One region of the Mesorhizobium sp. B2-5-3 genome, then DNA from elsewhere that is predicted to be linked to it. Evidence: predicted binding sites of a transcription regulator. Region 1 holds the regulator's gene; each other region holds the start of a gene.
What was found. Region 1 encodes PhoB, which activates phosphate uptake and scavenging genes when phosphate is short. Its sites were predicted from a motif close to TGTCATNNANCTGTCAT; they were not measured.
Positions count from the first base shown of each region.

Region 2: a site for PhoB is predicted at 1,928-1,944, ahead of FJ867_RS07465 (RNA degradosome polyphosphate kinase). Genes of this name have one in related genera too.
Region 3: a site for PhoB is predicted at 2,543-2,559, ahead of FJ867_RS03395 (PhoX family phosphatase). Genes of this name have one in related genera too.

Region 1 covers NZ_VFUS01000001.1:61,077-65,232, reverse strand. Annotated here, with positions in the region: gene pstA (phosphate ABC transporter permease PstA) at 1-85, shown strand, start outside; gene pstB (phosphate ABC transporter ATP-binding protein PstB) at 82-885, shown strand; gene phoU (phosphate signaling complex protein PhoU) at 911-1,618, shown strand; gene phoB (phosphate regulon transcriptional regulator PhoB) at 1,638-2,327, shown strand; gene FJ867_RS00305 (ROK family protein) at 2,335-3,576, opposite strand; gene xylF (D-xylose ABC transporter substrate-binding protein) at 3,836-4,156, shown strand, end outside.
Region 2 covers NZ_VFUS01000003.1:13,222-17,377, forward strand. Annotated here, with positions in the region: gene FJ867_RS07450 (TIGR02117 family protein) at 1-341, shown strand, start outside; gene FJ867_RS07455 (FAD-dependent monooxygenase) at 376-1,599, opposite strand; gene FJ867_RS07460 (zinc-finger domain-containing protein) at 1,618-1,863, opposite strand; gene FJ867_RS07465 (RNA degradosome polyphosphate kinase) at 2,064-4,156, shown strand, end outside.
Region 3 covers NZ_VFUS01000001.1:639,711-643,866, reverse strand. Annotated here, with positions in the region: gene FJ867_RS03400 (NAD(P)/FAD-dependent oxidoreductase) at 1-418, shown strand, start outside; gene FJ867_RS03395 (PhoX family phosphatase) at 478-2,481, opposite strand; gene FJ867_RS28645 (hypothetical protein) at 2,813-3,268, shown strand; gene FJ867_RS03380 (response regulator transcription factor) at 3,459-4,115, opposite strand; gene FJ867_RS03375 (sensor histidine kinase) at 4,112-4,156, opposite strand, start outside.

The sequences.
Region 1 (4,156 bases):
GACCGGCGCACTCATAATCACCCTTACGGTTCTCGGGCTGAGCATCTTCGCCCGCAGCCTTACCGGACGCAGAGAGGACAGATGAAACCGATGTTGTCCACCGAGTTGAATACGCCCGAAGTCGCGGTCGAGAAAGCCAAGATCGAGGTCAAGGGCCTCAATTTCTACTATGGCCAGTCGAAGGCGCTGAAGGATATCAGCCTGTCGCTGCCCGAGCGCAGCGTCACCGCCTTCATCGGGCCTTCGGGCTGCGGGAAGTCGACGCTGCTGCGCGTCTTCAACCGCATCTACGAGCTTTACCCGAGGCAGAGCGCCGAGGGCCAGGTGCTGCTCGACGGCCAGAATATCCTCGACCGTTCGCAGGATCTCAACCTGCTCAGGACCAAGATCGGCATGGTGTTCCAGAAGCCGACGCCGTTCCCGATGTCGATCTACGAGAACATCGCCTTCGGCGTCAGGCTCTATGAGAAGCTCAGCAAGGCGGAGATGGACGGCCGTGTCGAGCAGGCGCTGAAGCGCGCGGCACTGTGGAGCGAGGTCAAGGACAAGCTCAACGCCAGCGGCCTCAGCCTTTCGGGCGGCCAGCAGCAGCGCCTCTGCATCGCCCGCACGGTGGCGGTGAAGCCGGAGGTCATCCTGCTCGACGAGCCTGCCTCGGCGCTCGATCCGCTGTCGACCGCCAAGATCGAGGAGCTGATCGACGAGTTGCAGGCCGATTATACGATCGTCATCGTCACCCACAACATGCAGCAGGCGGCGCGCGTGTCGAAGCAGACCGCCTTCATGTATCTGGGCGAGCTGGTCGAGTTCGACCGCACCGAGAAGATCTTCACGTCGCCCCGCGAGAAGCGCACGCAGGACTATATCACCGGCCGCTTCGGCTGATCCCAGGCATACGAGGACCAAGATCATGGCCGAACACACAGTCGCAGCCTTTGACGAAGATCTCGGACAGATCAGCAGGCTGATCCGCGACATGGGCGATCTCGCCTCATCGATGGTCGGCGGCGCGACCAAGGCGCTCCTGAATTCCGACAACGCGCTCGCCCAGCGCGTCGTCTCCGACGACGCGATCATGGATGCGCGCCAGCGCGAACTCGACGACCGCGCCATCACCCTGATCGCCAAGCGGCAGCCCATGGCGGACGATCTGCGCCATGTCGTCGGCTCGATCCGCATGGCGGGCGATCTCGAACGCATCGGCGATCTCGCCAAGAACATCGCCAAGCGCGTCGGCACCGTCGGCCTTGCCGCCACGCCGCGCGACCTGTCGCACTCCATCGACGCCATGGCGCAGCTTGTGCTGATCCAGGTCCAAGGCGTGATCGAGGAGTATGCGGCGCGCGATGCCGCGGCACTTGCCAAGCTGCGCGCCGACGATGAACGCATCGACGTCAAATACACGTCGGTCTTCCGCGAGCTGCTGACCTACATGATGGAGGATCCGCGCAACATCACCGCCTGCACGCATCTTTTGTTCTGCGCCAAGAATCTCGAGCGCATCGGCGATCACGTGACCAACATTGCCGAAAATGCCTATTATGTGCTGACCGGCACGCAATTGCCCGCCAATCGCCCGAAGCAGGACGAGACGGCGATGTCGGCGCCAGCGGCTTGACGGCAGGGGTGACCAGTCGATGATCGCGCCACGCATCATGGTGGTGGAGGACGAGGAGCCGCTGGGTGTGCTGCTCCGTTACAATCTGGAATCGGAGGGTTATCAGGTAGAGGTGGTGACGCGCGGCGACGAAGCCGAGATCCGCTTGCAGGAGAATGTCCCTGACCTTCTTGTGCTCGACTGGATGGTGCCGGCGGTGTCCGGCATCGAGCTCTGCCGCCGTCTCCGCATGCGGCCCGAGACCGAGCGGCTGCCGATCATCATGCTGACGGCGCGCGGCGAGGAAAGCGACCGGGTGCGCGGTCTCTCCACCGGCGCCGACGACTATCTGGTCAAGCCGTTCTCAACGCCGGAATTCATGGCACGCGTCAAGGCGCTGCTGCGCCGCGCCAAGCCCGAAGTTCTGTCCAGCGTGCTCAAGGTCGGCGACATCGTGCTCGACCGTGGATCGCACCGGGTCTACCGCAAGAAAAGCGAGATCCGGCTCGGGCCGACCGAGTTCCGCCTGCTCGAATTCATGATGCGACATCCCGGCCGCGTGTTCTCGCGCAGCCAACTGCTCGACAATGTCTGGGGCGAAACGATCTATATCGACGAGCGCACCGTGGACGTGCATGTCGGCCGGCTGCGCAAGGCGGTCAACAACGGCCGCATGCCTGACGTGATCCGCACCATTCGGGGCGCGGGGTATGCGATTCGCGAAGACTAGGGATATGTCACGCAACGTTCTCGCCCACGCCTGATTTCGCCTGTGCCCCCGGCGCGAAAATCTCCTGGTCGACGAAGGTCAGCGCGCGCATGGCGCAGCCCTCGCGGATCAGCGGCAGTTCGTTCGGCTCGGTGTCGAAGGAAATCGATTTCGAGTGCTGGCCGCCGGCGGTCTGGGCAATGGCCTCGCGCAGAGCCGGCTCGATCAGGTCGAAGGCGGCGGCGCTGACGCCGACCATGGCGACCGGCGCCGGATCGATCAGCGCGAACAGGCTGCCAAGGCCGTAACCCAGCGCCTCGCCGGCCTTGCGGTAGGCTTCGCGCTCCGGCCCGTCCTTTTCGCGCGCCGAGGCCGCCAGGGTGCGCATGTCGGCGTCGCTGACGTCGACGGGCTCGGTGTCCTCGCCAAGCTGCCTCGCGTTGCGCCAGATGGCATAGTTGCCGGCATAGGCCTCGACGCAGCCGCGCCGCCCGCAGCGGCAGAGCGCCCCGCCGGGGCGATGGATCATGTGGCCGAACTCGCCTCCGGATGAATGGGTGCCGGTGAACAGTTCACCCTTCAGCACCAAGCCCATGCCGATGCCGTGCGACAAAAGGATGGCGATGAAGTCGTCGCGGTAGCGCTGGGGATCGCGCCAGCGCAGCGCCACCGCCATCATGTTGCAATCGTTCTCCATGGTGGCGGGAATGCCGAACTCGGCCTCCAGTATGTCGGCGAAGGCGATGTCGGTCTGCGGCGTGATCGGCGACCACAGCATGGTGCGCGCATCCGTGTCGGTGATGCCCTGGATCGCCAGCGCGATACGGGCGATGCTGCCGACGTCGAGGTCGGGATCCTCGAACCGCCGCCTGACGATGGCCACGCATTCGCCGATCAGCGCCTCGCGCGACAGGGTGAGCGTGTCCAGCCGGCGCTGCTCTTCAGATATCACCTGGCCGGCATAGTCGATGACGGCGACGGAGAGAAAATTCAGCGACAGCACCACGGTCATCACCGCCGCGGCTTCAGGGTTGAGGCTGAGGCCGACCTGCGGCCGGCCGCGTTTCAGCGCACCGGCCTCGCTCGGCTTGCTCTGCGCCAGGATGCCTTCGCCAATCAGGTCGGAGGAGATCGCCGATATGGTGGAATGGCTGAGCCCGGTGGTCGCGGCAATCTCGGTGCGCGAGGGCTGCCCGGCACGGCGCACGGCCGCGATCACCATCGCCCGGTTGCGTCGGCGCAAATCGTCGTGGCGGATTCCGACCGACATGTTTCTCGCATCCTCCCCGTCGCCGCGTTCTCTCCCCAGGATCCCGACGACCGTCAAATACTGGCAGAACCGGCCTTGGCTGTCATTATTTATTCCGGAGCTCGAAAAAAATTCACGAGGACATCAAAATACATCAGAATCGACGTTGACAGCGTTCCGACGATGGACCAGTGTTTTTTCGAGGCTCGAAAAAATAGAGCCTTTGTGCCGGCCTACGGGCCTGTTTGGTCGCGCCATACGCGGCGCAGGGAGGATTAAGATGAAGAGATTCACAGCCGCCATCCTGGCGGGTGTCGCCATGTCGCTGACGCTCGCGTCGGTCGCGCAGGCGAAGGACAAGGTCATCGGCGTTTCCTGGTCGAACTTCCAGGAAGAGCGCTGGAAGACCGACGAGGCCGCCATGAAGAAGGCGATCGAAGCCGCCGGCGACAAGTATATTTCCGCCGACGCCCAGTCCAATCCCGGCAAGCAGCTCACCGACGTCGAGAGCCTGATCTCCCAGGGCGCCAATTCGCTGATCATCCTGGCGCAGGACGCCTCCGCCATCGGCCCGGCGGTGCAGAAGGCGCTCGACGAAGGC
Region 2 (4,156 bases), on a different contig from region 1:
TCAAGGCCCTGACGCTTGACGCTTCAGTGATGCATGTCGAGGTCGCCGGCGATATCTCCGGACCCGACGTTGCCGGCTTCGACATCCCGGAAGACCGCTTTGCCGCATTGCTCGACTTCATCGATGCGAGTTTTCAGCAAGGACCAGGCGGGCCGATCGTCATCGCAGGGGCCGCCTATTCCAATTTCGACCGCTTCTATGAGGCGAACGGCCATTTCAATGCGCTGGCCGGCTGCAACACCTGGACCGCGGCCGCCTTGCGAACCGCCGGCCTGCGCACCGGTTGGTGGAACCCGTTGCCGGTCTCGCTCGGGTGGTCGTTGAGGCTGTATAATTGCTAGGTCGCGCAGATAACGCCAACGCCTCGTTCGAGTTCTAGGCCCGCCACCCATAAAGCCAGTCCAAATCCGCGGCGAGCTTCTCCGGCGCCCGCATTTTCAGGAAAAGGTTGCGCGCCAACGCCACCGGACCCCAGGCATGCCAGGCAAGGCGGTTGAGGGCGCCGCGACGTGCCACTCTCACGACGCGCGGCCGGCGCAGGCCTTCCCAGATTTGAAGACTTCCGGCGAGATCGGCAGGGGAGGCGGCCATGACGTCGGCAAGCGTGGCGGCATCCTCGATGGCCATCGCGGCGCCCTGTGCCGCGAACGGCGTCATGGCATGCGCCGCGTCGCCGACCAGCGCGATGCGGCCCGACCTTACCCATGGCTGCTTCTGATCGACCGTATGGATCGGCCAGGCCGCCCACGGGCCGGCCAACTCCGCAAGCCTTGCCAGCGCCGGCGCGGTGCGGCGCATGGCGCCGGCCAGGATTGCGGGATCGGCATGGCCGGACCAGCCTTCGGCGATACGCTCGCCCCTGGTGAAAGCGACGAGGTTGATGGCGCTGCCCTTGCTGACGGGATAGGCGACCATGTGAAAGCCGGGATGCAGGAAGGTGGTGACGCAGTCCGGCGCACCGATCTCTGCAAAAGCTTGCCCGGCAGGACTGTCTGCGCTGACGGTTGCCCGCCAGGCCAGTTCGCCGGAGAAGTGGCTTTTCGCAAGCCTGGTTTTCCTTCCTTGGTCGGCAAGTCCGCGCATCGACGACCAGACGCCATCGGCGCCGACCAGAAGGAAACCTTCCGCCGCGACGAGCCTGCCACCCACATCGGCTGCCGCGGTGACGCCTGAACTGCTGATCGTGACGCTGCCAAGGCGCGCACCAGTAGTGAGATGAACATCGGGCATGGCAGCCACGCGCGCCATCAGCGCGTTTTGCAGGTCCGCTCGATGCGCCACGAGGTAGGGCGCACCCCAGCGCGCCTCGCCGGCTCGTCCAAAAGGTACGCGCGCCAGTTCGCCCAAGGTTGCCGCATCCTTCAGCACCACGGCTTCCGGCCTGACGGCATTGGGAAGAAGTGCGTCGAGTACGCCGAGCTCACGCAGGATGCGTGTCGCGTTGGGCGAAAGCTGGATGCCGGCGCCCGCCGCTTCTAGGCGCTGCGCCTGTTCGAAGATCCGTACGGGATAGCCCCGCTCGGCGAAAGCCAACGCCGCGGTCAGCCCGGCAATACCCGCCCCGGCGATGATGACTTGCCGGGACTGTGCGTCTGCCATTGGCCGGGCCGCTGGAAGTCAGGCGGCCTGGTCGATGTAGAGGCAGCCGGCCGGCAGCGTTTCCATCGCCGTCAGCTTCGGCGAATAGCGGTAGAGCGTCGAGCAGTAGGGGCAGACCTTCTCATTGTCGTCGCCCATATCGAGAAACACATGCGGATGGTCGAAAGGCGGGTTGGCGCCGGTGCACATGAATTCCTTGACTCCGATATCGATCGCCGGATGGCCCGCATCGTTCTGGAAATGGGGAATGGAACCGCCTGCCATCGTCGTCTCCTTTAGCGCAGTCTGCTCAGCGTTTGGATCATAACCGGCCTGTTTGCAAGTTCGATGAAATGAAACTGTCGCAAAAGCCTGTCAGAGGATAAGTTAAGCCGGTTAACCGGCTGGAGCATCGCGGCCAGGCGCAACAGCCTGGGCGCCGCCCGAAAGCGGCGAAGCAACCAGACGTGGGAAGAGCAGGAACCATGAACGAACTGAAGCCGGTCCAGAGCGAGTTCATCAATGCGGAAGCGGCAAGCCCGGAAGGCAATCCGGATCGTTTCGTCAATCGCGAGTTCTCCTGGTTGCAGTTCAACCGCCGCGTGCTCGAGGAATCGCAGAACACAAACCATCCGCTGCTGGAGAGGGTACGTTTCCTGTCGATCTCCGCGGCCAATCTCGATGAGTTCTTCATGGTGCGCGTCGCCGGCCTGGCCGGCCAGGTTCGCGAAGGCATCGTGTTGAGAAGTCCGGACGGGCGTACCCCCGAACAGCAGCTCGAACAGCTGCTGCGCGAGGTCGAACGGTTGCAGGAAGACCAGCAGAAAAGCCTTTCGGCGCTGACCGTGCTGCTCAACAAGGAAGGCATCGAGAGCATCACCCGCGACGCGCTGACCAAGGACGAGAAGGCCTGGCTGGAGGAGCACTTCCAGGACCAGGTGTTTCCTGTTCTCACGCCATTGTCGATCGACCCGGCGCATCCGTTCCCGTTTATCCCCAATCTCGGCTTCTCGATGGCGCTGCAGCTTCGCCATCGCAAGAACGGCGAGGAGATGAGCGCGCTCTTGCGCCTGCCGGTGGCGCTGAAGCGTTTCATCCGTTTGCCGGACCGCAAGCACCATGTCCGCTTCATCCCGCTGGAAGAGGCGGTCGGCCTTTACATCGGCAAGTTGTTCCCGGGTTACGAGGTCAAGGGCTCCGGCACGTTCCGCATCATTCGCGACAGCGACATCGAGGTCGAGGAGGAATCGGAAGATCTCGTGCGCCTGTTCGAGACCGCGCTAAAGCGCCGCCGCCGCGGCTCCGTCATTCGCATCGAGTTCGACATGCTCATGCCGGCCGAACTGCGCGAATTCGTCGCCGGCGAACTCGGCGTTTCGTCGAGCCGCATCAGCGTCCTGACCGGCCCGCTGGCGCTCAGCCAGATTTCGGAGATCGTCGCCGTTGCCCGCGACGACCTCAAATTCACGCCCTACAATCCGCGTTTCCCCGAGCGCATCCGCGAGCATGGCGGCGATTGCTTCGCCGCTATCCGCGAGAAGGACATCATCGTCCACCACCCCTACGAATCCTTCGACGTCGTGGTGCAGTTCCTGCGCCAGGCGATGGCCGACCCGGAAGTGGTGGCGATCAAGCAGACGCTTTACCGCACCTCCAATGACAGCCCGATCGTGCGTGCGCTGGTCGACGCGGCCGAGGCCGGCAAGTCGGTGACCGCGCTGGTCGAGCTCAAGGCGCGCTTCGACGAGGAGGCCAACATCCGCTGGGCGCGCGACCTCGAGCGCGCCGGCGTCCAGGTCGTGTTCGGCTTCCTCGAGCTCAAGACCCACGCCAAGATGTCGCTGGTGGTGCGGCGCGAGGACGGCAAGCTGCGCAATTATGTGCATCTGGGCACCGGCAATTACCATCCGGTGACCGCGCGCATCTACACCGACCTGTCCTTCTTCACCACCGATGCAACGATCGCACGCGATGTCGCCCAGCTTTTCAACTTCATCACCGGCTATGCCGAGCCGACCGCCGAAATGCGGCTGGCGATCTCGCCCTTCACGCTGAGGAACCGTATCCTGCAGCACATCTCCGATGAGGTCGCCCACGCGCTCGAGGGACGGCCGGCACGCATCTGGATGAAGATGAACGCCCTTGTCGATCCGATCATCATCGACGCGCTCTACGACGCCAGCCGAGCGGGCGTCGAGATCGACCTGGTCGTGCGCGGCATATGCTGCCTGCGGCCGCAGGTGCCGGGCCTGTCGGAAAACATCAGGGTCAAGTCGATTGTCGGCCGTTTCCTCGAGCACAGCCGCATCTATTGCTTCGGCAATGGCTACGGCCTGCCGTCGGACGAGGCCGTCGTCTACATCTCCTCGGCCGACCTCATGCCGCGCAACCTCGACCGCCGCGTCGAGACCATGGTGCCGATCACCAACCCAACCGTGCATGAACAGGTGCTGGGCCAGATCATGCTCGGCAACATCATGGACAATCAGCAAAGTTTCGACGTATTGGCTGATGGAACCTCCCGGCGCGTCGTGCTCGAGGAGGGCGAGGAGCCGTTCAACGCACAGGAATATTTCAT
Region 3 (4,156 bases), 580 kb from region 1:
CGGCGTGCCGCCGGCACCGGTGGGCGGCGCCAGCCGCCTGACCACCGACTACACAGCGATCGCCGCCGACGAGGGCGCGATCGACGCCATCCGCGCGGGCAGGATCACCGTCGTGCCGGGGGTGCGAGAATTCACCCGCGACGGCGTCATCCTGGCCAATGGCAGCCTGATCGATCCCGACATCGTCATTGCCGCGACGGGCTACCGCACCGGGCTTGAGCAGATGGTCGGCAATCTCGGCGTGCTCGACGGCAAGGGCGTTCCGGTCTTCAACGGCGGCGATGCGGATCCGAAACTGCCTGGCCTCTGGTTCACCGGCATGCGGCCGAGCATCCGCGGCTGCTTCGCCAATGCCGCCATCCAGGCCAAGGCGATCGCCGAGCGGATTGCCCGGCGGATCGCCAATTCGGGCCGCTGAACCGGGCTGGAGGTTCGTTTTACGCGTCGGACGGAACCCCACTTTCCTGGAATTGCCCTCTAAATCGCGATCTTGCCGCCGCCTTGCCTGGTAATGGCGACGACCGCCGGCCGCACCGGCATGTCCGGCTTGAAATCGGGCCAGCGCGTCGACGGATCCTCATAATAGGACGGGCGGCCGAACGCCTCCCAATCCTCGCCGCCGTCGCCTGGATGCTGGACGGCGACGAAGGCGGTCTGATCGTCGGGCGCAAACAGCGGCCCGCACATTTCAGCGCCGATCGGCACGCGGAAAAACAGTTTTGACGTCGCGCGCGCGGGCCCTTCGGTGTCGACCGCCCACAGGCCGTCAGTGCGGCCGGTAGCCTTCGGCCCTTGGCCGTCGGTGGCGACCCACAGGCGCCCGGCTGAATCGACCGCGCAATTGTCGGGCATGCCGAACCAGCCATTGGCCGTGGTGGCGGTGGAGAAGGTGGCGCCGACATCGGCAACCGCCGGATCGCCGCATTTCAGGAGCACCTCCCATCTGCCCCTGGTGCCGGCGAAATCGCCGCCGTCCTCCGATATCTCGATGATATGGCCGAAGGCGTTGTCGGCGCGCGGGTTGGCGGCGTCGACCTGGTCGGCCTTGCGCTTGGAATTGTTGGTCAGCATGACATAGACCTTGCCGTTGACACGATTGGGCTGGATGTCCTCGGGGCGGTCCATCTTGGTGGCGCCGAGCAGGTCGGCGGCACGCCGCGTCTCGATCAACACGTCGGCCTGGCCGGCAAAGCCGTTCTCGGCCGTCAGCGGGCCCTGGCCGAAGACGATCGGCAGCCATTCCACCGTACCGTCCGCGGCGAATTTGGCGACATGCAGCGTGCCGTCATCGAGCAGGTTCATGTTGGCGGCGCGGTCGTCCGGATCGAAACGGCCCGCGGTGACGAATTTGTAGACGTACTCGAAGCGCTCGTCGTCGCCGAGATAGAAGACGACGCGGCCATCCTTGGCGATGATCGATTCGGCGCCTTCATGCTTGAAGCGGCCCATTGCGGTGCGCTTCCTCGGCGTGGATGTCGGATCGTTGACGTCGACCTCGACGATCCAGCCGAAACGGTTGGGCTCGTTCGGCTCCTTGGCGAGGTCGAAACGATCGTAATGCGCGCCCCATTCATAGGCGCCTTCCGGAATGCCGAGGCGCTTGTAATTGGCGGCTTCCTTATGGCCTTCCGGCAGTTCACCGGAGAAATAGCCGTGGATGTTCTCCTCGGCCATGACATAGGTGCCCCAAGGCGTGACGCCGCCGGCGCAGTTGTTGAATGTGCCGATGACCTTGGTGCCGGATGGGTCGGCATTGGTCTTGACGCGGTCATGACCGGCGACCGGGCCCGACAGCGCCATTTCGGTGTTGGAGGTGATGCGGCGGTTCAACTTGCCGTCGCGCACCACCTGCCACTTGCCGCCTTCCTTGCGGATCTCGACGATGGTGCCGCCATGTGCCGCCATCTCGACATCGACCTGCTCCTTCGAGAGCGGCGCGAGTTCGGCCGCCTTCTTGCCGTCCTTCTCGACGATCTTGGCGATGCCCGGGAACATCAGATGCGGATTGGTGTATTCGTGGTTGACGACCAGCAGCCCGTGCTCGGCGGAGCCATCGATCCCGATATAGCCGACATAGTCATTGTTGTAGCCGAATTGTCTTGCCTGGGCCTCAGCCGACTGCCTGGCCGGGTCGAACTCCGGCGAATCGGCAAACAGCGGATCGCCCCAGCGCAACAGCACGTCAGCATCGTAGCCCGGCGCGACATGGTGCTTGTCGTCGATACCGGCTTCGAGTTCCTCGAACGAGAAGGCGGAGCCCTCGGCGGCACGCGCATCGTCGGCGGCCACGAGCGCCAGCGGGCTGACGGTGGCGGCAATGGCAGAGACGGCCAGCGAGCCCTTGAGGAAGGCGCGGCGGGAAAACCGTTCGGCAATGATTTCGCCCATGGTGCGGTTTTCGGTGGGGTTGGTCGCCGGACCGTCGTTTTCCTCAAGCAGGCTGGTGCGGAATCGGGCGTCGGGCGAGCGATGGTCGGTCATGGTCTGCCTCTGGCTGGATGGCTGGAGCGTGTCACGCGTTTCGACCCCTTATAGACGATCGGTCACACTTTCGTGACATTCGTGCACCCGCCAGCTTGACCGCGAACCTCGCGCCACATCCGGTTTGAAACTCGGACCAAGGTCCTAAACCGATCGGGGCGAAGGTCCGGATTGCCGCGGCATCGGTCGTGGGCCACTTACACGAACACGCCATGTCGCCGATGGTCGCGTACCTGCACGAGATGGCCTCTGAATTTTGCCGGTCCGATCAAGTGAGGGACTGATGCGCAGCTCGATCATGGCTCATTGTTGCTGGCTGGCCCTGAGAGCAGTGCCGGCACTGGCGCTGACCATAGCCCCCTATCACCTCGATTTTCACGGTTCCGCCGCAGGCATTGTCGCGTCCAGCGCCCAAGCCAAGCCTGGCGGGAACAGCGGCAATGGCGGTGGTGGCGGTAACGGCAATGGCGGCAATGGCGGCAATGGAAATAACGGCGGCGGCAACAATGGCAACGCCGGAGGCAACAATGGCAACGCTGGCGGCAACGGGAACAATGGCGGCGGCAACAACGGCAAGGGGAAGGGTGCCAACAGCTCCGGCAAGCATGTGAACGCAACAACCGGCGATCGTGTCGAAATAGACGACAACAAGATCGTGGTGCAGCACCCTAACGGCTTCGGGGAAGAGATCGAGAAGGGTCGCTTCAAAATGACCGACGCTCTGGGCCGCACGATCGTCGAGCGCCCTGCGACGGCGGCGGATATAAGCCGCCTCAAGGGGTTGTAGAGCGGGCAATAGGCATCGCCCGCTTTACGTGTCACCTCCGCCGCCCCCCGGCGGAGGTGACCTTGTCGCTCCGGCCCCGTATAGGGGCCGTCTTTTTTGCCCTGGAGCGTTCCGCTGCTGCACCGCGCTTCAGGTTTTCATTTATGCGTGTCGTTATCCCAAACCGGGGATCCCTTGCGGCCGACCAGGATTAGCTGCCGGCCCGATCCCGCGCTTCGCGCATCAGCAGCGCCGCCTCGGTGCGATTGCGGACGTTGAGCTTGGACAGCACACCGGTCATGTGATGCTTGACCGTTTTTTCCTGCAGTGCCAGCCGCAGCGCCACTTCCTTGTTGCTCAGCCCTTCCGCCACCAGCTGCAGGATCTCGGCCTCGCGTCCGGTGAGCTGACGCAGACGATCCGTCCTGCCGTTGGCCGGCTGCAGCGATTGCAGGTCCGAAAGCAGGCGGGCCGACAGGGTCGGCGACACATAGGTCTCGCCGGCCGCTACACCATTCAGGATTTCGGCCAGCATGCGCGAGCCGACCCCCTTCAGCACATAGCCGCGCACACCGGCGTTCAGCGCCCGCGCCACGTCGGCATTGGCCTCCGAGACCGTCAGCATGACGATCTTCTGTCCGGGATTGGCACCCAGTATGCCGGCCACCGACGCAAGGCCGTCACCCGGCATGCTGATGTCGAGCAGCAATATGTCGGGCTGCAAAGTCGAGGCGATGCGTTCGGCATCCTGCGCAGTGGCGCCCTGGGCCACCATTTCGAAGCCGCCGATCTCCGACAGGCTGCGGGTAACGCCTTCGCGAAACAGCGGGTGGTCGTCGACAATGGCGACACGGATGGTACCGATCATGGTTGATCCTCGACGGCTAGCGTAATCATCAATCGTGTTCC